One region of the Kitasatospora sp. NPDC034533 genome, then DNA from elsewhere that is predicted to be linked to it. Evidence: riboswitches for the same ligand, from Rfam matches in the RefSeq annotation. Region 1 holds a riboswitch; each other region holds the start of a gene.

Region 1 (9,807 bases):
CCTCGATGAGCCCTGAGGGCCGGCCGGCGCCCGGTGCCGTGCGCGCCTACAGCGCGCCGGTGTCCACCAGCGTCTGGAGACGGCTGACGACCCTGCCCAGGGTTCCGTCCTCCTCGATCCGTTCGAGGTGACCGCCGACGAAGCGGTCGATCCGAAGGTGCGCCGTGGCGATCCGGCGGAGCGTGTCGGCGTCGGCCGCGGCGATGAACGCCGGATCGGAGATTCGGCCGTCCTGGTACGGAGCCCAGTTCTTCCAGTCGAAGCCCTCCTCGACGAGGCCGCGGGCTGCGGCCACCACGGCGAAGTGCTCGACGGGGGCCAGGCCCAGGGGCAGTTGGGCGGGCGCTTCGGCGACCTGCGGCGTGGGGCGGTAGAGCGCGATGATCTCGCGGGCCGCTTCCTGTGTCAGCTCAGGCATTGTCCGAACCTCCGCACCAGTTGGTCAGGATCTCGTGGACGGTGAAGTTCCAGAAGTCCTTCGGCTTCTCCGTGCGGGTGTCCACCTGGTAGGTGAGGTCGCGCGGGAACAGCACCTCCTGCTCGGTGGGGAACTCCGAGTAGTCCCACACCTCCGCGCCCGTCTGGCCGTGGAAGTCGAGCAGGGCGTTCTTGGCGAACTTCTTGGCGATCTCCCGCTCCTTGCTCGTGCTCGTGTACGAGGTGTTGAGGAGCTTCGCACCCACCTGGTGCTTGGCCAGGCGATCCGGCTTCATGTTGTCACCGCGGAAGGTCGCCCCGGTGTGGAGCCTCAGGTTCCGCAGGCCGGAGTCGATGGCCTCGATGAGCGGCAGCAACTGGCGGTACTCCGGGTCGGTCGGCTTCTTCCGGTACAGCACGGAGTTGATGGCTTTGTAGTAGTTGGTCGTGTAGATGCAGACCGCCACGGCCTGCCGATAGGTCACCGAGGGTGGGAGCTTGATGCTGTCGATCTTCGCCTTCGCCTTCTTGACGTACACGTCGTAGTCGGCGGGCAGCTTGAGATCGAACACGTTGTCGTAGTTGTTCTTGATATCGGTGAACGTGGGGGTCAGTCGGTCGCCGACTTCCTCGGGCAGCGCCACGATCTTCACGGTGGACACCTTGGTGGTGTTCGACGAGGCGTAGTGCGCCGCCGCCCAGGTGAGCGCCGACAGCACCTCCTTCGAGTCCGCCTTGCGCACTCCGGTGCACACCAGCGGCGTGGCGACGCGCACCGTTTCGGTGGGATAGAAACAGGCGAGCGCCTGGAAGATCGCCCGGGTCGGGTTCCCGGCGTTGACGTCCCAGTCCTTCGGTTCGAAGACCAGGATCCGCTCGAAGTGGATCCCGAGGGCCGCCACCGGTTTCGAGATCCAGCAGGGCAACAGGGGCCGGTAGTCCTTGGCCTTGTCCTTCGCCAGGGCTTCGACGGAGACGCCCGCCTTGGCGAGCGCGCCCACCAGGCTTCCCTCCGTCGGGGCGTAGTCGTCGGGCCGGCAGGAGACGACGAGGACGTCGACGGCGTCGTCCGACGCCAGTTTCGTCAGGTCCCCCCACAGGAACTGGACTGTGCGCTCGTCCGTGTCGGGATGGTCGACCTTGATACTGTCGATCTTGGTCAGGGGCATGGTTGGTCCACCTTGAACTGTTCGGGGCCCGCCAAGGAGGAAGGCACCTCTCCGGCGGTCGGCGCGTGGCGGTCGTGACAGGTCAGGGGCGGTTCACTCCATGATTGCCTCGCCTGTGGATGTCTGGGACCCGCCCTGGGCGGCATCGCCGCTGCGGGGCGGACATGGGCCGCGATACCGGACATCTCCGGCACAGCACGGGTATGGGCGGGCCCTGGACTTCCACCGTAGGCGCGAAGAGGGACGGGCGGCCAGGGCCGGGCCGCTTCGGTGCGCACGAAGCGGGACCGCGTGCCGGCCGAGGACCCCGGCTGGCACTCACTCGGCGTCACCGGGGTCGATCTGCGGTGCAGTCCGGTCCCGTCACCACCACCGATCCGTGCACGGTGCGGAGTCACCTGACCGACCACTCGAACGGCGTAGCACCGCGGCGTCGGCGGCCGGTGGCGCGCCCGTCATGGAACGGCCGAACGGCCACGAACCGCAAAGGTGTCGTGGGCCTCTCGCGTCTCGGCCGTGAGGACGGGATCCACCGAGTGCTCCGACCGGGAACGTTCGCCGGGTTGGCGGCGCAGGGCCCGAACCGGTCGGCCTGTCTGGACCCCCGATGGGAGGGAGGCCGTCCCCGCCTTCTCAGTCCTGACGACGAGGACTTCGTCGTCCAGACGGCCGCCACCCGACCGTCAGGCTGGGACAGCCCTTCACCCGCTGGGCGATACGCGAACCACTCGCGTCCCTGCGGCGCTTGCGCGGTCCGGTGATCCGCATCGGCCGCGAGGTCCTGCGCTGCCTGCTCGCCCGATGTGGCGTCACCTTTCCGAGCATCAACACCTGGAAGGAAGACCGCTTCCCCGACCGCACGTTGGCGTTCGACGAGTGGGGCGTCCCCCGGTGCCGAGAGGGCACCGCGACCACCCCGGCCGCGCTCAGGGCGATCCGGACCGTGCGCCCGGGCGCGCCCCGGTCCACGTGGTCAAGGAGAACGACGTCCACCCGTGCGTCCCCGCCACCGGCAGGGTCCCCTGACGGACACCTGGCGGAACCGATCCGCCACGAGAACCGCGACCGCCGAGCCGCTCTCCCTGGGAGTGGCTCGGCGGGCGCGTGGCGCGGTCAGCCGTGGGTGAGGCAGCGCCTGAGCTCGTCGAGGTCGTAGAAGTGACTGTTCTTGGCCACCGGCGTGCAGGAGGGCTTGAAGGCGGTTTCCTTCTCGTTGTAGAGCATCCGGACCAGGTGGGTGGCGGGCTTGCCGTCGGTGGGCGTGTTCGCGTACAGGTCCCACTGGATGTTCGCGGCCATCGGGGCGACGTCCGCGCCGCGCCACGGGTTGTTCCGGTAGCTGTACGGCTGTCCGGGCTCGGCGGGTTCGGTGCTGCCGGGCAGGCCCATGAGGGCCGCGAGCGGTTCGATCTCCTCGGCGTGGGTGAAGCGCAGGACCGCGCCGTTGTCGCTGGTGCCGGCGGCCTTGGCCTCGGCCTGGGCGAGGAGGTCGTCGAGGAGGACGCCGGCCATCTTGTAGGTGATCGTGCGGCCGCTGAAGGCGGGGCCCTTCTGGTAGAAGTCCTCCGCGTCGTCGAGGTAGGCGAACCACTGGGCGTCGCGCGGGGCGAGGAACCGGGTGAGATCGACGTTCGGAGCCTCGACGCTCAGGTCGGGAGCCGCGGCGAAGAGCTGGTAGAGCGAACGCGCGAAGGAGACCTGACCGGCGGCGGGCAGCGCCGAGACGAAGGCGGGGCGGAACAGGCGCGAGACGACGCGGTGCGCCGCCTCCGCCGTACGGGGGTCGCCGTCGATCGTGGCCAGGACGGCCGAGAGGTCCGGGTCGGTCTTCAGGTAGGCCTGGTAGTCGGCGTTCTGCGGCTGCTTGTGGAAGTACAGCAGGTTCTTGTCCGTGACGGGGGGCTTGATCAGGCCGGCCAGCGCCGGATCTCCGGCAGCCAGTCCGCCGGTGAAGGCGTCGGCGCTCGCCACGGCGCGCGCGACGCCCGAGGTCTCGACGACGATGGGCTCGTGCTCCGCGGCGATCTTGCCGAACAGCGACGGCAGACGCTGCTCCATGCGCAGGGCGGTCTGCCGGTGCTCCTGGGCGCCGCGCGCGGAGAGGCTGCCGTAGCCGAGGGCCTTGGCGGCGTCGAGGAGTGACTGGACCTGCGGGGCCAGGTCCTCGCCGAGGTCGGTGAGGGCGTCCTGTTGCTGCGCCGTGCGCAGGACGGCGAGCACCGCCTCGCCGTCATCGCCGTCCGACATGGCACGCGAGCCGTGACGGGCGACGTTCTCGGTGAAGACCGGGCTGAAGCCCTTGGGCGGCTTCTGGTACTTGCTCGCCTTCTCCTGCGGCGCGTACGGGGTCTTCGTTCCGTAGAGGCCCTGGTCGGTGTACCGGGCACCGGACCAGTCCCCGGCGGACGCGGTTCCCGCGGTGCAGAGCACACCGGCGGCGAGGGTGACGGCCATGACGGCCGAGAGGGGAGCGGTGCGGTTCAAGGCGGTCCTTCGGGTTCGTTCGTTCCACCGGTCGCGTGTGGCGGAGCGAACAGTCGCACGACCCGGGGAAGTCCCACCGGCGCCGGGCCCTACCCGGGGTGAAGGGGAGCTGAACGGTGACCGCCCGGGCGGTGTCGCCGGACCGCCACCACGGCCGGCGCGCCCGCTGCCCGCGGCCGCGCTGCTTCGCCCCGGCCCGCCGCCGGAACGACGCGCGGCGGGGGCGCCGGGGGCCCGCCCGCACTCGGCGCCGGCGCGTCGGGCCGCCGAGTAGCCCCGGGGGAAGGGCAGGCGGGCCTGAACACGGGGGGACGGGAATGGCCCTGTGCTGCCGCCGGGTTCGAGGCGGATCGGGCGGTCGCGTTCGCGGGTGGACCGCTGCCCGCCGTGGCGGACGGGTCAACAGCCGTGGGGCGCGATGATGCGGCGCGCGGGTAGGCCCTCTGGACTTACTAGGACGTCCAACTATATGGTCGATGACAGGTCCGCGGTGTCAGGGAAGCCGGTGTGAGTCCGGCACGGTCCCGCCACTGTGACCGGGGAGTCCGTCCTCGCAGACGAAGGCCACTGGCAGCCAGCCGGGAAGGCCAGAGGGCGTGCGGTGATCCGGGAGTCAGGATACCGGCCGCGGGTGATCCGTGTTTTCCACGAGGATGGAGACGACACGCATGGCTCCGGGCTGCATCCGTTCCGCTGCTCCTGGTTGTCCCGTGCCGACGGCTGCCGGGGCGCCCATACCCTGACGCTCCGTTCGACCGCCGTCCTGCCCGCACCGAGCGCGCACCACTGTGCGCCCGTCGACGGGCGACGGCCTCCATTCCTCCTCTCCCACCCTTGTCGAGAGAAGGAACCGATGGTCCGCGAACTGACCCACTACGTCGGCGGCAAGCCCGTCGCCGGCGCCTCCGGTCGCTTCGGCGACGTGTACGACCCCAACACCGGCCGGGTGCAGGCCCGGGTGCCGCTGGCGAGTCGGGCCGAGGTCGAGGCGGTGATCGCCGACGCGGCCCAGGCCCAGCCGGCCTGGGCGGCCTGGAACCCGCAGCGGCGGGCGCGGGTGCTGCTGCGCTTCCTCCAGCTGGTCGACCAGGAGAAGGACGAACTGGCCCGACTGCTGTCCTCGGAGCACGGCAAGACCGTGGCCGACGCCCACGGCGACCTCCAGCGCGGCCTGGAGGTGGTGGAGTTCGCCGCCGGGATCCCGCACCTGCTGAAGGGCGAGTTCTCCGACAACGCCGGCACCGGCATCGACGTGTACTCGATGCGCCAGCCGCTGGGCGTGGTCGCCGGCATCACCCCGTTCAACTTCCCGGCGATGATCCCGCTGTGGAAGGCCGCACCGGCGCTGGCCTGCGGGAACGCCTTCGTCCTCAAGCCGTCCGAGCGGTGCCCCTCGGTGCCGCTGCGCCTGGCCGAGCTGTTCCTGGAGGCGGGGCTTCCGCCGGGCGTGTTCAACGTGGTCAACGGCGGCAAGGAGGCCGTGGACACCCTGCTGGAGGACCCGCGGGTACAGGCGGTCGGCTTCGTCGGGTCGACGCCGATCGCGCAGTACGTGTACGCCACCGCCGCCGCGCACGGGAAGCGGGCGCAGTGCTTCGGCGGCGCGAAGAACCACCTGATCGTGATGCCGGACGCCGACCTCGACCAGGCGGCGGACGCGCTGGTCGGCGCCGGGTACGGCTCGGCCGGCGAGCGCTGCATGGCGATCTCGGTGGCCGTCCCGGTGGGGGAGGCGACCGCGGACGCCCTGGTGGCCAAGCTGGTCGAGCGGATCGCCTCGCTGAAGGTCGGGCGCTCGGACGACGCGGCGGCGGACTTCGGCCCACTGGTCGGTGCCGACGCGCTCGCCCGGGTTCGCGGCCACCTGGACGCCGGGGTGGCGGAGGGGGCCGAACTCGTCGTGGACGGGCGTGGCTTCCGTCTTGAGGGCCACGAGGACGGCTACTTCCTCGGCGCCTCCCTGTTCGACCGGGTGACGCCGGACATGCGGATCTACCGGGAGGAGATCTTCGGCCCCGTCCTCACGGTCGTGCGTGCCGCCGACTACGAGGAGGCGCTGCGGCTGCCCAGCGAGCACGAGTTCGGCAACGGCGTGGCCATCTACACCCGGGACGGCGACACCGCCCGGGACTTCGCCCGCCGGGTGAACACCGGCATGGTCGGGGTCAACGTCCCGATCCCGGTGCCGATCGCCTACCACACCTTCGGCGGCTGGAAGCGCTCCGCCTTCGGCGACCTCAACCAGCACGGGCCGGACGCGATCCGCTTCTACACCCGCACCCGCACCGTCACCTCGCGCTGGCCCTCCGGGGTCAAGGAGGGCGCGAGCTTCACCATGCCGACGATGGGATGAGCGCCATGCACGACCTCACCGACGACCAGCGCGCCATCGCGGAGACGACCCTGGCCTTCGCCCGTGAGCACCTCGCCCCGAACGCCGTCGCGTGGGACCAGGCCAGGCACTTCCCGGTGGACGTGCTGCGCAAGGCCGCCGACGTCGGCCTCGCGGGCGTGTACGTGCGCGAGGGCTCGGGCGGATCCGGACTCACCCGCGCCGACGGGGTGGCCGTCTTCGAGGCCCTGGCGACGGGCTGCCCCTCCATCGCCGCCTACCTGTCCATCCACAACATGGTCGCCTGGATGGTCGACCGGTACGGCAGTCGGGCCCAGCGCTCCCGGTGGCTGCCCGGGCTGTGCTCGGCCGAGCACCTGGGCAGCTACTGCCTGACCGAGCCGGGCGCGGGCTCGGATGCCGCCGCGCTGGCCACCCGGGCCCGCCGGGACGGGGAGCACTGGGTGCTGGACGGCGTCAAGCAGTTCATCTCCGGCGCTGGTGCGGCCCGGGTCTACGTGGTGATGGCGCGCACCGGCGGGCCCGGGGCGAGCGGGATCTCCGCGTTCGTCGTCGAACGGGACGACGCCGGCGTCTCGTTCGGGCCGAACGAGAAGAAGATGGGCTGGAACGCCCAGCCCACCCGCCAGGTGCTGCTGGACGGCGTCCGGCTGCCCGCCGACCGGCTCCTCGGGGCCGAGGGCGAGGGCTTCCGGATCGCCATGAACGGGCTCAACGGCGGCCGGCTCGGCATCGCCGCCTGCTCGCTCGGCGGCGCCCAGGAGGCGCTGGAGCGCGCCACCCGCCACCTGGCGGACCGAGAGGCCTTCGGCACCCGCCTCCTGCACGCCCAGGCGCTGCAGTTCCGGCTCGCCGACATGGCGACGGGGTTGGAGGCGGCCCGCTCGCTGCTGTGGCGGGCGGCGGCCGCGCTGGACCGGGGTGACCCGCGGGCGCCGCAGCTGTGCGCGATGGCCAAACGCCTCGCCACCGACACCGGCTTCGAGGTCGCCAACGCCGCGCTGCAACTCCACGGCGGCTACGGCTACCTGGCCGAGTACGGAATCGAGAAGACCGTCCGCGACCTGCGGGTGCACCAGATCCTTGAAGGGACCAACGAGATCATGCGCGTCATCGTCGCCCGCGGCCTGACCGGAGCCGCGTGATGGCCGAGCACACCGCCGACGAGGTCCTCGTCCAGCGCGAGGGCAGGGCGGGCCTGATCGTCCTCAACCGCCCCACGGCCCTGAACGCCCTCACCCACGGCATGGTCCGCGCGATCGCCGAGGCGCTGGACGCCTGGGAGGCCGACGACCGGGTGGAAACCGTCGTGGTCAGCGGCGCGGGGGAGCGGGCGTTCTGCGCGGGCGGCGACATCGTCGCCATCCACCGCGCCGCCACCGGCGGCGACCCGGGCGCCGTCGAGGAGTTCTGGCGCGACGAGTACCGCCTCAACGCCCGGATCGCCCGCTACCCCAAGCCCTACGTCGCCGTGATGAACGGGATCGTGATGGGCGGCGGGGTCGGCGTCTCCGCCCACGGCAGCGTCCGGATCGTCACCGAGACCACCCGCATCGCCATGCCGGAGGCCGGCATCGGCTTCGTCCCGGACGTGGGCGGCACCTACCTGCTCGCCCTGGCGCCGGGCGAGCTGGGCACCCACCTCGCCCTGACCGCCGGGGCCGTCGGGGCCGGTGACGCGCTGCTGTGCGGTCTCGCCGACCACTTCGTCCCCGCCGAGCGGCTGCCCGCCCTGCTCGACGACCTGGCCGAGCTGCCCGTACACGGCGCCCTCGAACGGCACGTCCGGCCCGCGCCGCCCGGCGTGCTGGACGCACGGCGGACGTGGATCGACGCCTGCTACGCGGCCGGCACCGTCGAGGAGATCCTCGACCGGCTCGACAGCAGCAGCGAAGCCGAGGCCAAGGAGGCGGCCGACCGGATCGCCGCCAACTCCCCGACCGCCGTGAAGGCCACGCTGGCGGCCCTGCGCCGGGCCCGGGCCCTCGGACCGCTGGAGGCCGTGCTCGACCAGGAGTACCGCACCTCCTGCGCGGCCCTGGCCACGCCGGACCTCGCCGAGGGCATCCGGGCCCAGGTGATCGACAAGGACCGCAAGCCGCAGTGGAGCCCGTCGACGCTGGACGCCGTCGAACCCGCCGCCGTGGCCCGCTACTTCGCCCCGCTCGGCGAGCGCGAACTCGGCCTCGCCGCCACCACACCCCTGGAGCGCTGGTGACCCACACCGTCGGATTCGTCGGACTCGGCAACATGGGCGGTCCGATGGCCGCGAACCTCGTCAAGGCCGGCCACCGGGTGTTCGGCTACGACCTCGCGGCCCCGGCCCGGGACCAGGCCGCGGCACAGGGAGTGACGATCGCGCGCTCGGCGGCCGAGGCCGTCGGCGAGGCGGACGTGGTGCTGACCATGCTGCCGGCCGGGCGCCATGTCCTCGACGTCTACGCCGAGTTGACCGAGGCGGCAGCCGGAGCACTGTTCGTCGACTGCTCCACCATCGCGGTCGGGGACGCCCGGGCGGCCGCCGACCTCGCCCGGGTCGCCGGGCACCGCGCCGTCGACGCCCCCGTCTCCGGAGGCGTGGCCGGCGCCGAAGGGGCAAGCCTGACCTTCATGGTCGGTGCCGAGGACGCCGACTTCGCCGAGGCCGAGCCGGTGCTCGCGGCGATGGGCAAGCAGGTCGTCCATTGCGGGGCTACTGGTGCCGGGCAGGCCGCGAAGATCTGCAACAACATGATCCTCGGCGTCTCCATGATCGCGGTCAGCGAGGCCTTCGTCCTCGGGGAGCGCCTCGGACTCAGTCACCAGGCCCTGTTCGACGTCGCCTCCGCAGCCTCCGGGCAGTGCTGGGCGCTGACCAGCAACTGCCCGGTGCCCGGTCCGGTTCCGACCAGCCCGGCCAACCGCGGCTACGCGGCCGGGTTCGCGGCGGCCCTGATGGCCAAGGACCTCGGGCTGGCCGCCGACGCCGCTGCCGCCTCCGCCGCACCCGTCGAACTGGGCCGGCGGGCAGCCGAGTTGTTCGCCGCGTTCGCCCGGGGCGAGGCCGCAGGCCTGGACTTCTCGGCCATCATCACCACTCTCCGGGAGGAGACCGCATGACGTACGACACGATCCTGGTCGAGCGCAAGGGCCGGGTCGGGGTGATCACGCTCGACCGCCCGAAGGCGCTCAACGCGCTGAACAGCCGGCTGATGAACGAGGTCGTCGCGGCGGCCACGGAGTTCGACCGTGACCCGGAGATCGGCGCGCTGGTGGTCACCGGCTCGGAGAAGGCCTTCGCGGCCGGCGCCGACATCAAGGAGATGCAGTCCCTCGACTTCGTCGACGCCTACCTCGGCGACTGGTTCGCAGCCTGGGACCGCTTCGCCGCCCTGCGCAAGCCGG
Region 2 (9,807 bases), on a different contig from region 1:
GGAGGAAGCCATGCCCGCCGGTTCGAGCAAGAAGCGCGAACGCCAGTACGAGCACATCAAGGACAGCGCCCTGGACCGCGGCGAGAGCGAGAAGCGGGCCAAGGAGATCGCCGCCCGCACCGTGAACAAGGAACGGGCCCGGCACGGCGAGTCGAAGACCGCCAGCCGCTCCTCGACCCACGACATGTCCTCCTCCCGGCGCGGCGGACTGCGCTCCCACTCCGGAGCCCAGGGGCCGACCAGGGAGCAGCTCTACAACGAGGCCAAGCAGCGCAACATCCACGGCCGCTCGAAGATGAACAAGGAGCAGCTCGCCGACGCGCTCGGCCGCTGACCGCCGCCGGCGCCCGCCCCGCCTCCACGCTCGGAGGGGCGGATGCGTCGGAGCACCGCCACCGGTGCCGCGTGGCCTCTCTTCCGGGGCCTACGCGGCGCCGGTGTCCGTGCGGACCTCGGGGCGGCCGGGCTCGGCCCAGCGCGTGTGGTAAGTGCCCTCTCGGTCGGTGCGGTGGTAGGTGTGCGCGCCGAAGAAGTCGCGCTGGCCCTGGATCAGCGCGGCGGGCAGGCGTTCGCTGCGCAGGGTGTCGTAGGAGGCCAGCGCGGCGGAGAACGCCGGGACGGGGATGCCGTGCTGGACCGCGCTCGCGACCACGGTGCGCCAGGCCGCCTGGGCGTCGGTGATCTCGGTCGCGAACCGCTCCTCGGCGAGCAGGCTGACCAGGCCGGGATCGGCGGCGTGGGCCGCGCGGATCCGGTCCAGGAAGGCCGCGCGGATGATGCAGCCGCCGCGCCAGATCTTCGCCACCGCTCCCAGGTCGATGTCCCAGCCGTACTCGGCCGCGGCGTCGCGGATCATCGTCCAGCCCTGGTCGTAGGCGACGACCTTCGAGGCGTAGAGGGCCTGCTCGACGTCCCGGGTGAAGCGCTCGGCCTCGTGCGGGCGCAGCTCCTGCGGCGTGCCGCCGGACAGCGGCCGGTAGGCCTCGCGCAGTTCGGTCCGGGCGGAGGACACCCGGGCGAAGGTGGCCTGGGCGATGGCGGTGACCGGGGAGCCGAGGTCGAGGGCGGTCTGCACGGTCCAGCGCCCGGTGCCCTTCTGCTCCGCGGCGTCCCGGACGACGTCCACGAAGGGCCCGCCGGTGGCGGCGTCGGTGTGGGCGAGGACCTCGGACGTGATCTCGATCAGGTAGGAGTCGAGGCGTCCCTTGTTCCAGTGGCGGAAGATCTCGGCGATCTCGGCGGGGCCGTAGCCGCCGATCTGCCGCAGGAGGTGGTAGGCCTCGGCGATGAGCTGCATGTCGGCGTACTCGATGCCGTTGTGCACCATCTTCACGAAGTGGCCGGCCCCGTCGGTGCCGATGTGGGTGCAGCAGGGCTCGCCGTCGACGTGGGCGCTGATCCTCTCCAGCATCGGGCCGAGGACGCGGTAGGACTCGGCGGAGCCGCCGGGCATGATCGACGGCCCGTTCAGCGCGCCCTCCTCCCCGCCGGAGACGCCGCTGCCGACGAAGTGGATGCCGCGTTCGCGCAGCGCCCGCTCGCGGCGGCGGGTGTCGGCGAAGTGCGCGTTGCCGCCGTCGATGATCATGTCGCCCGGCTCCAGCAGCGCGGCGAACTCCTCGATCACCTCGTCGGTGGCCGAGCCGGCCTTCACCATGATCAGCAGCCGGCGTGGCCGCTCCAGCGCGGCCACGAAGTCCTGCGGCGACTCCGTGGGGACGAACGAGCCCTCGTGACCGAACTCCTCGATCAGCGCCCTGGTGCGCCCCGGGGTGCGGTTGTGCACGGCGACCGTGTAGCCGTTGCGGGCGAAGTTCCGGGCCAGGTTGCGGCCCATCACCGCCAGCCCCGTCACGCCGATCTGTGCGGATGCCTCCATGGCGGCTGCTTCCTCTCTCGGGGGGTTCCGGCCGACTCGGGCCTCCGGAAGGACCGGGGCCCGCGGCGGTCTCGGGGATCGGGCCGGCCCGGTCTCCGGCGGGCCCGCGTCGCTGACGGGCCCGCGTCGCCGACGGGCCCGGGGGTCCGGCGGTCTCGGGAGCCTGGCGGTCTCGGGGACCGGGCGGGCCCGTGGCCTGGAACCTCGCCCGCGAGTCGGTGGCGCGGGCCACTCGGGCCGGTCGGCTCGGTGCGCCGTGGGCTGCCGGATCCAGGATCGCCACCGGGGACCGGGGCCGCGCGGGGGGTTGGCCCACCCGGGCGTTTCCGGGCGGCGTGCTCGGAGGCCCGGCCGGGAGGCACCCGGCGAGTCGCCGGGCCTCACGGCCGGAGCGCATCCTGGAGGGGACCCCACCCCTTGCCGAGGAGGACACGCCATGGCGGTCGAGCGCGTCGGTCTCGTCGTCCACAAGGGGCGCCCCGAAGCCGTGCGGGCCTCCCGTTCGGTGCGTTCCTGGTGCGACGACCACCGCGTCCGGTGCACCGAGATCGACGTGTGGAACGCGGACGGGCCACGGCGCGGCGCCCGGGAGGAGATGGCCGCGGCCGGGGACCCGGACCTCATCGTCGCGCTGGGCGGCGACGGGACCTTCCTGCGCGGCGCGCGGCTGGCGGCGCCGCACGGCGCCCTGCTGCTGGGCATCGACTTCGGGCACGTCGGCTTCCTCACCGAGGTGCCCGCGCACGACGTGCTCCAGGCCCTGGAGGCCGTCCGGGAGTCCCGCGTCAGCGTCGAGGAACGGATGCTGGTGACGATGCGCGCCTCCCGTCCGCTCCGGCTTCCCGAGGAGTCCGGTCCGCCGTCGCCGTACGCCCGCCGCCCGCCGCTGCCCGCGCCGCAGGTGCGTTCCGGCTGCGAGGCCGGGGGCGGCTGGGGGGTGGCCCTGGACGTGCTCGGGCTGAACGAGGTGGTGGTGGAGAAGTTCTCCCGGGACGGCAGGGTCGCCGCGGCGGTCTACTTCGCGGGGAGGCTGCTCGCCTCCTACGCCGGCGACGCGCTACTGGTGGCGACGCCGACCGGATCGACCGCCTACAGCTTCGCCGCGGGCGGGCCGGTGGTCTCGCCCCGGGCGGAGGTCCTCGTCTTCACCCCCGTCGCGGCGCACATGGTCTTCAGGCGCTCCGTCCTGGCCGCACCGGACGAGCCGATCGCCATGCGGCTGCTGCCGCACTCGGGCCCGGCGGCGGTCAGCGTGGACGGCCAGCTCCGCGGCGTCCTGGAGCCCGGCGACTGGGTCGGCGTCTACGCGGCACCGACCCGGCTGCGGGCGGTGCGCCTGGGGCCGATCGACTTCTACGGCCGGCTGAGGCAGCGGATGCGGCTGACGGACGCGCCCGCCGCCGCCTCCGCCGCGGCCGAGGTCCCCTCGACCTGGCCGCTCACGGCACCGCCGCCGCACGACCTGGAGCACCTGAACCTGCCCACCCTGGAACCCGGCCGCCACCGTCCCCGCCTCGTGCACCGGACCGACGACGGCGCCTGATGCGCGCTGCCGTCGGGGTGGGGCACGGCGCCGGGGGTGTTCACCGGGCCTCCTGGTGCGGACGGCCGGATGCCGCCCGTGCCGCCCCACTCCCTGGCGAGCGGCCCCCGGACGGCTGTCCGGGGCTTCGCCCGGGACCAAGCTCAAGGACCTCGACGGCTCGGCCGTGCGGGGTCCGACGGCCGGCTGGGTCAGCCCGTGACCACCCGGGCCGCGGCGTCGGGCAGCGCCCCGCGCACGTCCGCGACGCGACAGCCCGCCACCGTCGCCGGGTGCTCCTGCGGCGGCCCCTCGGCCCGGCGCACGCGGTCGAGTTCGGCGCCCTCGCGCACGGCCCGGTAGACGGCGCGGGCCAGCCGGGAGCCCCAGACCGAGCGCGGGCCGCCGAACGGGTCTGCGGGGACGCCCGGGGAGGCGGCGCGGACGGCCACGCAGACCGCGTCGGACGGGGTGCCCGAGCAGTCGTAGCCGGCGTCCAGCAGCGCCTGGACCTTGGCCTCGGTCGCGGTGGCGAGCAGGTTGACCAGGCCGGCGTCCTCGATGGCGGCCGGTACCACGGCCAGGGTGTTGATCGTCCCGGGCCGGTACGCGACCGCCTGCGCGACGGGGTCGGCCGCCCAGAGCGCGACCCCGATCCCGGCGGTGACCAGCGCGGTGACGCCGCCGTCCTCGGCCCGGGTGCAGTCGTCCACCTCGGCCGCCGTCATCAGCCCCACGCCCGGGCCCACCAGCCCCTGCGCGGCGGCCAGTTCGGCCAGGTGCGCGGCCGGGTCCAGCCCCGAGTAGCCCGGGCGCACCTGGGCGTTGAGCACCCAGGCGCGCTCCCCGAGCCCGCCGCCGAGCACCGCGCTGCTCACCATCCGCCAGCCGGGCCCGGCCCGCCACACCAGCAGGTGGCGGCAGGCGCCGTCCTCCGTCCGCGCGGCCCGCCCGACCCGCACCCCGACCTCGTTCACGACCACTCCCCCTCCACCGGGTACGGCGCCCCGGTGCGCCGGTCCGGATCGGCCTCCGGCCACTCCCCGCCGACGGCCGGGCCCGCTCGCTGTACGCCGTCCGCCCGTGGTTCGCCCGGCGCGACGCCCTGGGCGTGGACCGGGCGGTGCGTGTGGCGCACCCGACGCGGCTCGGCGTGGGCGTGGGGCTTTCGTCCGGCCGGGCGGCCCATGGTGCGCTCGGGTTCCTTCCGGCTCGCCTGCGGTGCCGACCGCTCCGGACGGCGGTTGCGAAGGTATCACCCGGGCTGGCTCCCACGATTCGCAGGTTCGCGGCGGGCGGATGGCGGGATTCCGTGGCGGGCCACGGGCGGTGCCCGGTCGTCGTCCCGCCCCGGCCTCGTCACCCACCCACCGGGAGCGCGGGTCGCCGGGGCGGGCGCGCCGTGATCCCGCCGCGCCCGCCCCGCTCCCGTCAGCCGGCCTCCGTCAGCCGGCCAGCTCCTCGCGCAGCGCCCGGGCCGCGCCGACCAGGCTGTCCAGCGAGGCCCGGGTCTCCGGCCAGCCGCGGGTCTTCAGTCCGCAGTCCGGGTTGACCCAGAGCCGCTCCGCCGGGATCGCGGCCAGGCCCGCGCGCAGCAGCGAGACCACCTCCTCGGTGCCGGGCACGCGCGGGGAGTGGATGTCCCAGACGCCGGGGCCCACCTCGCGCGGGTAGCCGGCCTCGGCCAGCTCACCGGCGACCTCCATGTGCGAGCGGGTCGCCTCCAGGGAGATGACGTCGGCGTCGAGTTCGTCGATCGCCGTCATGACGGCGCCGAACTCGGCGTAGCACATGTGGGTGTGGATCTGGGTGTCCGCGCGCACGCCCGAGGTGGCCAGCCGGAAGGCCTCGGTGGCCCAGTCCAGGTACGCCGGGCGGGCGGCGGCGCGCAGCGGGAGGGTCTCGCGCAGCGCCGGCTCGTCCACCTGGATCACGGCCGCGCCCGCCGCCTCCAGGTCGGTGACCTCGTCGCGCAGGGCCAGCGCCACCTGCCGGGCGGTGTCGGCGAGCGGCTGGTCGTCGCGGACGAAGGACCAGGCGAGCATGGTGACCGGGCCGGTCAGCATGCCCTTGACCGGGCGGCCGGTCAGGCCCTGGGCGAAGCGGAACCACTCGGTGGTCATCGGGCGCGGGCGGGAGACGTCCCCGGCGAGGACCGGCGGGCGCACGTAGCGGGTGCCGTAGGACTGCACCCAGCCGTGCCGGGTGGCCAGGTAGCCGGTGAGCTGCTCGGCGAAGTACTGGACCATGTCGTTGCGTTCGGGCTCGCCGTGCACCAGGACGTCCAGGCCGGTCTTCTCCTGGTAGGCGATGACCTCGCGGACCTCGGCCTCCATCCGCTCCCGGTAGGCCGCCTCGTCGATCCTCCCGGCGTTCAAGTCGGCGCGGGCGGCGCGCAGTTCGGTGGTCTGCGGGAAGGATCCGATGGTGGTGGTCGGCAGCAGCGGCAGGCCGAGCCGGGCGTGCTGGGCCTCGGCCCGCCGCGCGTACGGCTGGGCGCGGCGGGTGTCCTGGGCACCCACGGCGGCGGCCCGGGCGCGCACCGCCGGGTCGCGGGTGATCGGGGAGTTGGCGCGGGACGCGAGGTCGGCGCGGTTGGCGGCGAGTTCGGCCGTGACGGTGCCGGTGCCCTCGCGCAGGGCGCGGGCGAGCAGTGCGGCCTCCCGGGCCTTCTGCCTGGCGAAGGCCAGCCAGCGCGCGATCTGCGGGTCGACGTCGCGCTCGGCGGCGGCGTCGATCGGCACGTGCAGCAGCGAGCAGGACGGCGCCACGTCGACGGTGCCGGCGAGGCCCAGCAGGGTGGCCAGGGTCGCGAGGGACTTCTCCAGGTCGTTGATCCAGACGTTGCGCCCGTCGACCACCCCCGCCACCAGCCGCTTGCCGGGCAGCCCGCCCACGGCGGCGAGGTCCTCCAGGTTCGCGGCGGCGGGTCCGGTGAAGTCCAGCGCCAGGCCTTCGACCGGGGCCTTGGCGAGGACGGGCAGGGCGTCGCCGAGCCGGTCGAAGTAGCTCGCGACCAGCAGTTTCGGCCGCTCGGTGAGGGCGCCCAGCTCACGGTAGGCGCGGGCGGCACCGTTCAGCTCGGCCGGGGTGCGGTCCTGCACCAGCGCGGGCTCGTCCAGCTGCGTCCACTCGGCACCGGCCTCCTGCAGTGCGGCGAGCAGTTCCGCGTAGACCGGCAGCAGCCGGTCCAGCAGGGTGATCGGCTGGAAGTCGGCCGCCACGCCGGGGGCGGGCTTGGCCAGCAGCAGGTAGGTCACCGGGCCGAGCAGCACCGGCCGGGCGGCGTGGCCGAGCGCGAGGGCCTCCCTGAGCTCGCCGACCGCCTTGGCCGGGTTCGCGACGAACACCGTGTCCGGTCCCAACTCCGGCACCAGGTAGTGGTAGTTGGTGTCGAACCACTTGGTCATCTCCAGCGGTGCGACGTCCTGGTTGCCACGCGCCATCGCGAAGTAACCGTCCAGCGGGTCGGCGTCGACGGCCTCCCGGTGCCGCGCCGGGATCGCGCCGAGCGCCACGGTGGTGTCCAGCACGTGGTCGTAGAGGGAGAAGTCGCCGGTCGGCACCTCCGCCACTCCGGCCTCGGCGAGCTGCGCCCAGTTCGTCCGGCGCAGTTCGGCGGCGGTGGCCAGCAGTGCCCCGGCCGTGACCGCGCCCTTCCAGTACCCCTCGATCGCCCTCTTCAGTTCCCGGTCGCGGCCCTGCCGGGGGTAGCCGTACGCGGTGGCCACGGACTCCGCGGCTGCGGACTTAGATGTCAAGGGACTCTCCTTCGCGAGCCTGAATCCTCAAGTACCCGGTGACGGCACGAGGACGCGAAGGGAGGACGGACCGGGCGGACAACCCGCGCCCGTGCGCGGCTCCGCCTGGTATGGTCGCCGACCCGCCCACGAGGTCACCGGATGGCCGCACGCGAACGGTCGCGCACGGGCAGTGGCAGGTCTTCGGACTCGCGGGCACGTCCGCCCGTGGAGGGCGGACACCTACTGGCCGTCGCTTCCCAGACCCGTCCCGGGCCCAGTGCGTATGACGGCGGTCGTTCCCACTCACCGCTGCGGGGCAGTCCCGGACTGGCCAGTCGAATGGCGTCACCGGGTTCCCTCTTGCGACGCCCCGCCTGGCGGACGGGGCGAACCAGCTGCGCCGCCAGCTTAGGGGCAGAACGCCGCCGCCGGAGCGGAAATCTCGAAACGGCGCCCGCATAGTGGGACACCGGAGCCGCGATCGGCTACTCGGCCCCGCCCTCCGGGGTCAGCTCCGGTACGGGGTGGGGCTTGCCCTCCGAGTCGACCGCCACGAAGACCAGCTGCGCCGTCGCCACCCTGGTGACGGGCCCGGCGAGGTTCCAGCGCTCCGAGGTCACCACCACCGACACGTCCATCGAGGTGCGCCCGGCGCGGCCGACCCGGGCGCGGACGGTGAGGAGGTCCCCCGCCTTGACGGGCGCCAGGAACGACATCTCCCGCACCGAGACGGTGACGGCGGGGACGCCGGCGTGCCGGCCCGCGGCGGCGGCCGCCGCGTCGTCGATCAGCTTCATCATCACGCCGCCGTGCACCGTCCCGTAGAGGTTGGTGTCGTGGTCGCTCATGATGTGGGCGAGGGTGACGGCCGAGTCGGCCGGGGTGCGGGAGAGCACGGAGGGACTGGTCACAGCGACGGCCCGCCCGTCATGGCGCCGTGGGAATCGTGGTCGGCGTTCCGCTGCACGGAACCCTCCTTCGTGAAGTCGAACACCCCGGGCACGCCGAGGAGCGGGCAGTCGTCCGTACACGGACTCACCCGCACCATCAGCCCGCACCCGGGGACGTGGTGGGACCGCGGGCCACCACGGCACGCGGGCAGCGGCAGGTCTTCGGACCCGTGGGCACGCCCTCCCGGCCGAACCGGGACGGGCCCCTAGCGGCCGCCGCGCCCCGGCGCCGTTGCCGTTGCCGGGCCGGTGCACAGGGCGGCGGTCGTTCCCGCTCGCCGCTGCGGGGCGGTCCCGGACTCCCACCGGGTTGCCTCGTGACGACGCCCCGCCTGGCGGGCGGGGCGAACCAGCTGCCCCGCCAGCTTACGTCCATCCGCGCAGCTCACGGCCACCGCCCACCCCTTCGGTCGGTCCACGCACGACCCCCGGGCCCGCAGGCGGGGGCGGACGGCAGAATGTCCCCCATGCGGCACATCTTCGTCATCGGCATCGGCGCGGGCGACCCCGACCACCTCACCCTGCAAGCGGTCAAGGCGCTCGGCCGCACCGACGTCTTCTTCGTCCTCGACAAGAGCAAGGAGCGGCAGGACCTGGTCCGGCTGCGCCGCCGGATGCTGGCCGACCACGGCCGGCCGGGGCACCGCGTGGTCGAGGTCCCAGACGCGGAGCGCGACCGCACCGCCCCCGCGTACGCGACCGCCGTGGACGACTGGCGCGCCCGCCGCGCCGACCTCGTCGAGCGGCTGGTCGCCGAGCACCTCGGCCCGGACGAGCGCGGCGCGTTCCTGGTCTGGGGCGACCCGGCCCTCTACGACAGCGTCATCGCGGTGGTGGAGGACGTGTCGGCCCGCGGCGGGGCGCCGTTCGCGTACGAGGTGATCCCGGGCATCAGCAGCGTCTCCGCGCTCGCCGCCCGGCACCGCACCACGCTGACCAGGGTCGGCCGCCCGGTGCAGATCACCACCGGGCGCCGCCTGGCCGAGGGGTTCCCCGAGGGGGTGGACGACGTGGTGGTGATGCTCGACGGCCGGGCCGCCTTCGCCGGGATCGATCCCGAGGGGCTGGACATCCACTACGGCGCCTACCTCGGCACCCCGGACGAGGTGCTGGTCTCCGGGCCGCTCGCCGAGACCGCCCCGCGGATCCGCGAGCTGCGCGAGCGGGCCCGCGAGCGCAAGGGCTGGATCATGGACACCTATCTGCTCCGGCGCTCGGGCGACTGACCGCGCGTAGCACCGGCGAGCGGTGCGAAGGCCCCCTCCCGCGGCCCGGGGGATATCCCCACCGTCCTCGCACCCGCTGCCCGGATGGCCCAGTGGATCTTGGAGAGAAAGGCTGAAGACATCCGGAAACTCCGGTTCCAAGGAGGATTTCTGATGTTCAGTCGGAACCCCGTACGACGTCGCGCGGCCCGCGTCGCGGCCGTCTCCGTGATCGCCGCGGGACTCACCGCCGCGACGGTCGGCAGTGCCGGGGCGATCGTCAACGGGACGGACGCCACACAGCGCTACCCCTTCATGGCCTCCGTCCCGGTGTCGGCCCCGGGCCTGGACGACGGCGTGTGCGGCGCCTCGCTGATCGACCGCCAATGGGTGCTGACGGCGGCCCACTGCGTCGACCCGGAGCTGGTCACGCCCGCCGGCACCGTCCGGGTCGGCAGCTCCGAGCGCAAGTCCGGCGGCACCGTCCGCGCCATCGCCGGCACCTTCA
Region 3 (9,807 bases), on a different contig from region 1:
CGGCCTGACCGTGCCCGGCAAGATCGAGAAGATGGGCTACAAGGGCGTCGACACCACCGAGCTGGTCCTCCAGGACGTCCGCGTCCCGGCCGACCGCGTCCTCGGCGGCGTGCCGGGCCGGGGCTTCTACCAGATGATGGACGGCGTCGAGGTGGGCCGCGTCAACGTCGCCGCCCGCGGCTGCGGCGTCGCCCGCCGCGCCTTCGAGCTCGGCATCGCCTACGCCCAGCAGCGCTCCACCTTCGGCAAGAAGATCGCCGAGCACCAGGCGATCCAGTTCAAGCTCGCCGAGATGGCCACCAAGGTCGAGGCCGCCCACCAGATGATGGTCATGGCCGCCCGCAAGAAGGACGGCGGCGAGCGCAACGACCTGGAGGCCGGCATGGCCAAGTACCTCGCCTCCGAGTACTGCAAGGAGGTCGTCGAGGACGCGTTCCGCATCCACGGCGGCTACGGCTTCTCCAAGGAGTACGAGATCGAGCGCCTCTACCGCGAGGCCCCGATGCTGCTCATCGGTGAAGGTACTGCGGAGATCCAGAAGATGATCGTCGGGCGCCGGCTCCTGGAGGAGTACCGGATCGCCGACTGACCGCCGGGCCGCCCGTCGACCGGTCACCGCGCCGGGCGGCCCCCTCGAACCGCCGATCGACGGGCGTGCGGGCCCGTCCCGGCGGAGCGCCGTGCCCCGTCACGGGCCCGGCCTGGTCCGCCTGGGTCCGGCACGGCCCTCCGGAAGCGGCCACAGGGCGTACAGCTGCGGCGACGCGCCCTGCGGCCGCTTCCGCACACCCGCTCGCGGCCGCCACGCCCGTGTCGTGCGCCGGGGTTCCGTCGGCTGACCCGTTGAGACAAGAGTCACCAGCCTCGTCCGGTCCCTTGGGAACCGGACCGGGGCGAGCTACGGTCGTAGAGGTGGACGCGCGCACGCGCCGCCACCGGACACATGAACGAGCAGGCGGGTTGCCCACCCACCGTGTGCTCCCGATAGCATCCACCGGGACAGCAAGCCGTCCCTCTATTACCGATCCCGCGGTGGCCCCCGTCCAGCGGCCATGATCCCCCGCGACAAAGGTCTTCGATGCCCATCAGCCCGTCCCCTCACACCTCCGTCACGGACCGCGATGCCCTCGCAGCCCCGACGGCCGGTCGGCGACCCCGCGTGACCATCGCGCGCGGAGCCACCCCCTGGTTCGTCCCCACCCTCGCCACGGCCGCCGTGACCACCGCCCTCACCCGGCGCAGCGGCAAGTGGGCCCTGGCTGCGGTACCCGCCTGCGCGCTCAGCGCGGGCATGCTGTGGTTCTTCCGCGACCCCGAGCGTGAGGTCGGCACGGGCAGAGTGATCTCCCCCGCCGACGGCGTGGTGCAGAGCATCGACGCCTGGCCGGACGGCCGCACCCGGGTCGCGATCTTCATGAGCCCGCTGAACGTCCACGTCAACCGCGCGCCCCTGCCGGGCACGGTGACGTCGGTCGAGCACGTCGCGGGCGGCTTCGTCCCCGCCTTCAACAAGGACAGCGACCAGAACGAGCGGGTCGTCTGGCACTTCGACACCGAGCTCGGCGACATCGAGATGGTCCAGATCGCGGGGGCCGTGGCCCGCCGCATCATGCCGTACGTGGACGCCGGAACCAAGGTCGAGCAGGGCGACCGGATCGGTCTGATCCGGTTCGGGTCCCGGGTCGACACCTACCTGCCGGCCGGCGTCGAGGTCGGCGTCGAGGTCGGCCAGAAGACCACAGCCGGGGTGACGCGCCTTGACCGTGACTGATCCTGAGACAATCGTCGGCCTGGACGACGAGGAGACGGCCCTGCGCCGCCGCCGCTGGGCACGTGACCGCGAGCTGCGCGCTCCGCGCTCTCCCCAGCACCTGTCGACCGCCGACTTCCTGACCCTGGGCAACGCCGTCTGCGGCTTCCTGGCGATCTACTCGATCACCACCGGGGTCCTGGTCCCGCACATCACCAACCCGGACGCCGCTCCGGACCGGCACAGCGCCGCCACCGCCGTGACGCTGCTGCTGATCGGCTCGATGTGCGACCTCTTCGACGGCCTGGTGGCGCGCAAGCTGCGCTCCTCCGCCCTCGGAGCGGAACTGGACAACCTGGCGGACCTGATCAGCTTCGGCATCGCGCCGGCCTACTTCGTCGCGGTCTGGGGCATGGTCTCCCAGGGCTCCAACAGCAAGCTGTCGGCGCTCATCGCGATCACGGTGCTGCTCGCGGTGGTGCTGCGGCTGGCCCGCTTCTCGGCCGTCAAGATGCGGCCCGGGGTGTTCCAGGGCATGCCCTGCCCGATGGGCGCGATGACGGTGATCGCCATCGTGCTGCTCGACCCGCCGTTCCTGCCCGGTCTGCTCGCCATCTTCGGCGCCGCCTACCTGATGGTCAGCCGGATCGAGTACCCGAAGCCGCAGGGGCTGCTGGCCACCGCCACGCTCTGCTGGATCGTGGTCTCCATCGGCTGCCTGGCCGCCTGGGCGACCGGCCTGCCCAACGGCAACACGCTGATGCACGTCGGCGCGTTCGCCCAGATCACGCTCGCCGCGATGGCGCCGCTGCTGGTCATCCGCCGCAAGGTGGGGCAGAAGGTCGGCGACGTCCGTGCCCGCCGGGCGGAGTCGCGGATCGGCTGAGTCCCGCAATTGTCATAAAACTCAGGGCCCGGAACCTCTCGGTTCCGGGCCCTGACTCATGTGTGACGACCGGCGGACGCCACGGGGACGGGCGGTCGAGCGGTGCCCGGGCTGCGGGCGGTCGCGAGCGGTGCCCGGGCGGTCGGGGTCGCGAGCGGTCCCCAGGCGGTCGGGTGGCCGGGCGACGCCGGTGCGGGCGCCGGAGCCGGGCTCTCCGCGGACTCCGAACTTCCCCGCAATTGTCATAAAACTCAGGCGCCGCCCGTGTGCACGCTGAACGCCGAACGACGGGCCGCCCGGGCCACGCCCGGGTCCGGGTGCACGCTTGAGACCGCCGTCAGCACCGAGGCCGCCCGCGGGTGCCCGGACTGCCGGGCCCGGGCGAACAGCCGGACCGGATCGCCGGCCGAGGCTCCCTCGACATGGCCGACCAGGAGCTCCGTCTCCCCGTGGTCGAGCACCGCGGCCGCGGTGTCCACCCAGAGCCAGGCCGCGTCCACCGCGCCCAGCACGTCCGCCGGGGCGACGCCCTCGTCGGCGCGCTCCGCCAGCCACAGCAGTGCGTAGGGGCGCAGCACCGGTTCGTCCACCGCCGCGCGCACCGCCTGCTCGGCCGGGCCTCCGGCCACCCGCAGCGCCTCGAACGCCAGTCCGCGCACCAGTGCGTCGTCGCCCTGGGCGGCCTCCAGCAGCTCGCCCACCGCCCGGTCCGCCGGCCGGGCCGCGACCCAGGCGCGGAACTCGGCGCGGGCCGGGCCCGGCGAGTAGTCCGCACAGGCGTTCAGCAGCTCGTAGGCGCTCTGCTCGATGTGCCCGGCCGCCGTCTGGGCGACCGTGCAGATCTCCTCCAGTTTCGCCCGCACCGCCCAGTGGCCGAGCGGCGACAGCTCGGCGGCGTCGTTCCTGCGCGTCAGGGCGCCGACGGCCGCCAGGCCGTCCAGCATCCAGTCCAGGACGGCGGCCACGTCCGAGGGCGCGGCCGGGGTGTCGATCTGCGGCTCGCGGCAGGTCCCGCGGACGGCGGAGACGGCCGAGGCGGCGTGCGGCACCGGGGACAGTCCCGGCCCGCCGAGGCCGGCGCCGACCCGGCGCTCGTCCAGGCCTCGGCGCAGCAGTTCCAGCAGCTCGCTCTCGGCGACCGGCCCGTCGACCAGGTGGAGGAAGGAGAGCAGCTGCGGCGCCTGGTCCACGGCCTGCCCGGCCAGCACGGCGAACACACCGCGCAGGGCGGCGGGCGGCACGGGGGCGAGCAGGGTCCAGGCGTCGAACAGCGCCGACCAGCCGCGGATCACGGCCTCGTCGTCGTGCTCCCAGGCGTGCAGGCGCCAGCCGGGGCCGGCCCCGCCGTCCCGGGGCTCCACCAGGCCCACCAGCAGCGCCTGCCCCCACGCCTTGGCGGCGGCGCCGACCGTCATGGCCAGTGCCCGGCCCGCCGCGCGGGCGTCCTCGGGGAGCAGCTCGCCACGCTTGTCGACCTCGGCCAGTTCACCGGCCCAGCGGGCGATCCGGACGGCGTCCACCAGCATCCGGCGGGCCAGCGGTGCCAGCTCGGCAGGTGCCGGGAATCCCTCCGGCACGGGAACCCGGCCTCGCCCGGGAGCCGGAGCGGGTCCTCGTCGCCGGGGTACTCCGTTACGGGGGACACCCACCCCACCCGGCCTGCCACCGGCGGGCCGTTGGGCCGTTCCGGGGAGACGGGTCACCGTCGCACCGGTACCGATCGTCGGCGGGAGCGGGGCATCACGGTCGCGCGGGTTCCGAGACGTCACGTCGAGCAGTCTTCCCCTTGTACCGGCCTTCTGTCACATCCGGTTGTCCGTACGACCGGGCGACCGGCGGTGGCACCTCCGCAAGATCGGGCAACAACGGCAAACCGCCTGGCCGGAAACATGTGATCTGAGCATGCCACTTCGAATGCGCCGGTAGCCCAGAATGCTCGATCGGTCACGGTGGGTAGGGGTGGGGGCGTGGGCGCCGGGCACATTTTTACCCCTGGCGACAGGATGGTTTACCTCCGGGAAAACCGCTCCCGCGACTTCCGGCGAGGCTGTCCAGCCCGAATCCGGACGGATGCCGGGCGGACCGGGGGGATCTTTCCGCACGAGAAGTCGGCGGGTCCGACTTCTCGCGTCCGCACGGCGGAATGGGGAAACGTTCACGCACGGACGGGGGGAAGCCCGCCGGAAATTGCCGACGGGGCCCGGTCGAAACCGCCCGCGCCACCGGGGGGCGCGCATCTCCCTAAAGCAGCGGCGTGAGCCAGCGGCGGAGGAGTTCGGTGTAGTGGTCGGGGGCGGTGTTCCAGAGGGTGGCGTGGTCGGCGCCGGGAAAGGGCCGGAGGCTGACCAGGTCGTGGCGGACGGCCTCCAGTTTCTCGGCGGTGCGGAAGGGTGCGATCCGGTCCTCGGGACTGTGCAGCAGCAGGGTGGGGACGCGCAGGTCGGTGCCGTCGGCGATGCGTCCGAAGTCGGCGAGGTCGACGCCGGTGCGCCCTTCGGCCGCGAGGGCGCCGAGTTCGGCGGCGACGCCCCGGAAACCGGCCCGGGCGGCGTCCCGGCGGGCCGAGGCCGGGAGGTCGAGCACCGGCGAGTCGAGGACCAGGCCCCGGATCGCCTGCGACCAGGCCGAGCGGGCCGCCGTCTGGAGGACCATGGTCGCCCCGAGGGACCAGCCGTAGAGGATCACCTTGCCCGCACCGCTGTCCAGCGCCAGCCGCACCGCCGACTCGACGTCGCGCCACTCGGTCTCGCCGAAGTGGCTCAGTCCGTCCGGGGAGGCGGGGGCGCCGCGGTCGCCGCGGTAGGTGACGGAGAGGACGGGCAGGCCGAGCCGGTGGAGGAGGGGGAGCACCGGGAGGGTCTGCCCGCGGTCGGCTTCCGGGCCGTGCACCAGGATCACCCAGGTGCCGCGCTTGCCGTCGAGCCGCCAGGCGGGCAGGGCACCGAGCTCGCCGTCGGCGGCGGTCTCGGTGAAGGCGAGGCCGAGCGCCTCGGTCGGGTCGCCGAGCAGGACCCGGGGCGTGAAGCGGACCTCGGTGCCGGGGGTGAGGGTGCCGCGGTCGGCGCGGACCAGCCGCCGGGTGACGCCCTGTTCGTCGCTGTGCAGGATCTCCTCGACGACCGCGTGTCCGCCGTCCCCCCACTCGACCGCCCAGCGGCCGCGGCGCAGGCTCTCCGGGCCGGGGGTGAAGGTGATCCGGCCGGGGGCCAGCTCCCGCACCAGGACCGGGCCGGACTCCCGGAGGGCGGTCACCGGACGGACCATCCGTTCGGAGGCCCGACGACCGACCACCAGCACGGCTGCCCCGACCGCGGCGGCCGCCACGACGGCGGCGGTTCCCCAACGCATCTCGCTCCCCTGTTCTTTTGCTCTGCTCTGAGGCCCACGGATCTCCGACGCCCACGGCTCTGTTGCTCGCGTGCCCACGGATCTGTCGCCCACGCACCGGACGGTGTCCGTGCACCAGTTCACCGGCGCGCCGCCCACCCGGCCACCGGACTGAGCCGTTCGGGTCACACGGGCGCCGGCCCCGCGCCGTCGAGGGTGCCGGAGGAGCCCGGAGGAGCCCGGAGGAGACGTGAGGCGGCCGGGAGACGACGGAAGGAGACGGAGACGACAGGTGTAGTGGCGGCGATCCCACAAGCCGTCAGCCGGGCCCGCGTGTGACCAACCCCTCCGTGACCTCGGTTGACTCCCGGTTCGGGCCCGTGATGGGATCCTGGGGCCAAACGGAGGCATGGAGAGGAAGCCGGTGGAAGTCCGGCGCGGTCCCGCCACTGTCACCGGGGAGCACGCTCGGAACATCGCCACGGCGGGCCGTCGAACGGCCGCTGGAAGGCTCCGGGGGTGCGTCTGACCCGGAAGCCAGGAGACTCTCGCCCCCGTCACGTCGATCCAGGGCGCGGACCCTGAGTGAGGACACGCACGCGATGCAGGCTGCCCCGCCCTGCCGGACTCCGAGCTGCCTTCCGCCGTGCGGCCGATGACCCCTCCGCCGCCGCCTCCGTCCACGCAGCGCGCGTCCACGCCGCGCCCGTCCGCCCGTGCCGCCGCCTACGCGCTCGGCGCCCTCGTGGGCTACGCCGCCGACGCCCGCTTCGGCGACCCGCGCCGCGGTCACCCGGTGGCCGCCTTCGGCAGCGCCGCGACCCGCCTGGAACGGCGGCTGTGGCGGGACGACCGGGCCGCCGGCGCCGGCTACACGGCGCTGTGCGTGGGGGCGGTCGCGGCGGGCGCGCTCGCCCTGGACCGCACCGCGGGCCGGCGCCCGCTGGGCCGGGCGGCGCTGGCGGCGGCCGCGACCTGGACGGTGCTGGGCGGCACCTCGCTGACCCGGGAGGCGCGCACCATCGGCCGCTCGCTGGCAGCGGGCGACCTCGCGGCGGCCCGGGAGCGGCTGCCGCACCTGTGCGGACGGGACCCGAGCGCCCTGGACGGGCAGCAGATCGCCCGGGCGGTGGTCGAGTCGGTGGCCGAGAACACCGCCGACGCCGTGGTGAACGCGCTGACCTGGGGCGCCCTGGCCGGCACGCCCGGCCTGCTGGCCTTCCGCGCCGTGAACACCCTGGACGCCATGGTGGGCCACCGCTCGCCGCGCCACGCCCGCTTCGGCTGGGCCTCGGCCCGGCTGGACGACCTGGCGGGCTGGCCGGGCGCCCGGCTGACGGCGCTGCTGACGGTGGCCGCCGCGCCCGCGCCCCGGACGGCCTGGCGGGTCTGGCGGCGGGACGGCTCCGCGCACCCGAGCCCGAACGCGGGCCAGGCGGAGGCGGCGTTCGCCGGCGCGGTGGGCGTCCGGCTGGGCGGGACCCTCCGGTACGGCGAGCGGGTGGAGCACCGGCCGGTCCTGGGCGAGGAGTTGCGGCCGGTGACGGTGGACGACATCGAGCGCGCCTGCGCGCTCTCCCGGCGGGTGGGCGCGCTGGCGCTGGGTACCACGGTCGCGGGGCACGTGCTGCTGCGCGCGCTCCTGGGGAAGAGGGGAAGGGCATGACGAACGCGCTGCTGGTCGCGGGGACGACCTCGGACGCGGGCAAGAGCGTGGTGACGGCCGGGATCTGCCGTTGGCTCGCCCGCCAGGGCGTGCGGGTCGCGCCGTTCAAGGCGCAGAACATGTCGCTCAACTCCTTCGTCACCGCCGACGGCGCGGAGATCGGCCGTGCCCAGGCGATGCAGGCGCAGGCCGCCCGGGTGGAGCCGGAGGCGGCGATGAACCCGGTGCTGCTCAAGCCGGGCGCGGACGGCCGCAGCCAGGTGGTGCTGCTGGGCAGGCCGGTCGCCGAGGTGGGCGCGCTGGACTACCGCGAGCGCAAGCCCGTCCTGCTGGAGCGCGCCCTGGAGTGCCTGGCCGACCTGCGCCGCCGCTTCGACGTCGTGGTCTGCGAGGGCGCGGGCTCGCCGGCCGAGATCAACCTGCGCGACCGCGACATCGCCAACATGGGTCTGGCCACCGCCGCCGCCCTGCCGGTGGTGGTGGTCGGCGACATCGACCGCGGCGGGGTGTTCGCGGCGATGTACGGGACGCTGGCGCTGCTGTCCGCCGAGGACCAGCGGCACGTGGCGGGCTGGTTCGTCAACAAGTTCCGCGGCGACGCGCGGCTGCTCGCGCCCGGGCTGGAGATGCTGCACGAGCTGACCGGACGTCCGGTGCTGGGCACCCTGCCGATGCTGCCGGGGCTCTGGCTGGACGCCGAGGACTCGCTGGACCTGTCCACCGTCGTCGACCGGACGGACGGTCGCGGGCCGCTCGGCGCCGACGTCCTGCGGGTGACGGTGGTGCGCTTCCCCCGGCTGTCCAACTTCACCGACCTGGACGCGCTCGCCCAGGAGCCCGGCGTGCTGGTGCGCTGGGCGACCAGGCCGGAGGAGCTGGCCGACGCCGACCTGGTGGTGCTGCCCGGCACCCGGGCCACCGTCGCGGACCTCGCCTGGCTGCGCGAGCGCGGCCTGGAGCCGGCCCTGAAGGCACGGGCGGCGGCCGGGCTGCCGATCCTCGGCGTCTGCGGCGGCTACCAGATGCTGGCGCGCTCGATCGTGGACGAGGTCGAGTCGAAGGCGGGCGCGGTCGAGGGGCTCGCGCTGCTGCCGACCCGGGTCCGCTTCGGCGTGGGGAAGGTGCTGGCCCGGCCGGTCGGCGAGGCGTTCGGGCAGCGCGTCGAGGGCTACGAGATCCACCACGGGGTGGTGTCGGTCGACGGCGGCGAGGGGTTCTTCTCCGACGGCGCGGGGCGGCACCTGGACGGCTGCCGGCTGGGCCCGGTGTGGGGCACCACCTGGCACGGCGCGCTGGAGAACGACGGGTTCCGGCGCGAACTCCTGCGCGAGGTGGCGGAGTCGGCCGGGCGGGCGTTCGTCCCGGCGCCGGACACCTCCTTCGCCGCCGCGCGCGAGGCCCGGCTGGACCGGCTGGGCGACCTGATCGAGGAGCACGCCGACACGGACGCGCTGTGGAAGCTGATCGAGGGCGGGGTGCCGGCGGCCGGATCGCTGCCGTTCGTCCCGCCCGGTACCGCCGGGAGGGACGCATGAGCCGGGTTCGGCCGCAGGGCAGGGTACGAGCGCAGGACCGGGTACGACCGCAGGGCCGGGTACGAGCGCAGGACCGGACACGACAGGAGTGGGGTACGGCATGAGTGACGTCCGCTATCCGTTCACCGCGATCGTCGGCATGGCCGACCTGCGGCTCGGGCTGCTGCTGAACGCGGTCTCCCCGGCCGTGGGCGGCGTGCTGGTGCGCGGCGAGAAGGGCACCGCGAAGTCGACCATGGTGCGCGCGCTGGCCGGACTGCTGCCGGACATCGCCGTGATCGACGGCTGCCGCTTCGCCTGCGACCCGGCCGCGCCCGACCCGCAGTGCCCGGACGGGCCGCACGACGCCGCCACGAGCCACCAACGGCCCTCCCAGCTGGTCGAGTTGCCGGTCGGGGTGGCCGAGGACCGGATCGTCGGCTCGCTCGACCTGGAGCGGGCGCTGGCCGAGGGCGTCAAGGCGTACGAGCCCGGGCTGCTCGCCAAGGCGCACCGCGGCGTGCTCTACATCGACGAGGTGAACCTGCTCCAGGACCACGTGGTGGACCTGCTGCTGGACGCCGCCGCGATGGGCCGCTCCTACGTCGAGCGCGAGGGCGTCTCGGTGCGCCACGCGGCCCGGTTCCTGCTGGTCGGCACGATG

The links. A riboswitch is a leader RNA that binds a small molecule or an ion and turns the genes downstream of it on or off. The one in region 1 is predicted to bind cobalamin.
Region 2: another riboswitch for cobalamin. It lies ahead of metE (5-methyltetrahydropteroyltriglutamate--homocysteine S-methyltransferase); the one in region 1 lies ahead of ACZ55U_RS28450 (CoA-acylating methylmalonate-semialdehyde dehydrogenase).
Region 3: another riboswitch for cobalamin. It lies ahead of ACZ55U_RS23425 (cobalamin biosynthesis protein); the one in region 1 lies ahead of ACZ55U_RS28450 (CoA-acylating methylmalonate-semialdehyde dehydrogenase).

Annotation. Positions count from the first base shown of each region.
Region 1 covers NZ_JBVITE010000050.1:55,487-65,293, reverse strand. The annotation lists gene ACZ55U_RS28465 (DUF6508 domain-containing protein) at 47-418, opposite strand; gene ACZ55U_RS28460 (ADP-ribosyltransferase) at 411-1,586, opposite strand; gene ACZ55U_RS28455 (histidine-type phosphatase) at 2,700-4,070, opposite strand; cobalamin riboswitch at 4,542-4,714, shown strand; gene ACZ55U_RS28450 (CoA-acylating methylmalonate-semialdehyde dehydrogenase) at 4,924-6,423, shown strand; gene ACZ55U_RS28445 (acyl-CoA dehydrogenase family protein) at 6,420-7,568, shown strand; gene ACZ55U_RS28440 (enoyl-CoA hydratase/isomerase family protein) at 7,568-8,641, shown strand; gene mmsB (3-hydroxyisobutyrate dehydrogenase) at 8,638-9,522, shown strand; gene ACZ55U_RS28430 (enoyl-CoA hydratase) at 9,519-9,807, shown strand, end outside.
Region 2 covers NZ_JBVITE010000103.1:1,030-10,836, reverse strand. The annotation lists gene ACZ55U_RS37180 (plasmid stabilization protein) at 11-334, shown strand; gene gndA (NADP-dependent phosphogluconate dehydrogenase) at 425-1,879, opposite strand; gene ACZ55U_RS37170 (NAD(+)/NADH kinase) at 2,316-3,422, shown strand; gene ACZ55U_RS37165 (adenosylcobinamide amidohydrolase) at 3,614-4,378, opposite strand; gene metE (5-methyltetrahydropteroyltriglutamate--homocysteine S-methyltransferase) at 4,847-7,162, opposite strand; cobalamin riboswitch at 7,336-7,538, opposite strand; gene ACZ55U_RS37155 (acyl-CoA thioesterase) at 7,630-8,055, opposite strand; gene cobF (precorrin-6A synthase (deacetylating)) at 8,562-9,320, shown strand; gene ACZ55U_RS37145 (S1 family peptidase) at 9,474-9,807, shown strand, end outside.
Region 3 covers NZ_JBVITE010000036.1:3,811-13,617, reverse strand. The annotation lists gene ACZ55U_RS23450 (acyl-CoA dehydrogenase family protein) at 1-589, shown strand, start outside; gene ACZ55U_RS23445 (phosphatidylserine decarboxylase) at 1,079-1,771, shown strand; gene ACZ55U_RS23440 (CDP-alcohol phosphatidyltransferase family protein) at 1,758-2,636, shown strand; gene ACZ55U_RS23435 (hypothetical protein) at 2,888-4,213, opposite strand; gene ACZ55U_RS23430 (alpha/beta hydrolase family protein) at 4,878-5,984, opposite strand; cobalamin riboswitch at 6,379-6,510, shown strand; gene ACZ55U_RS23425 (cobalamin biosynthesis protein) at 6,619-7,629, shown strand; gene ACZ55U_RS23420 (cobyric acid synthase) at 7,626-9,164, shown strand; gene ACZ55U_RS23415 (putative cobaltochelatase) at 9,265-9,807, shown strand, end outside.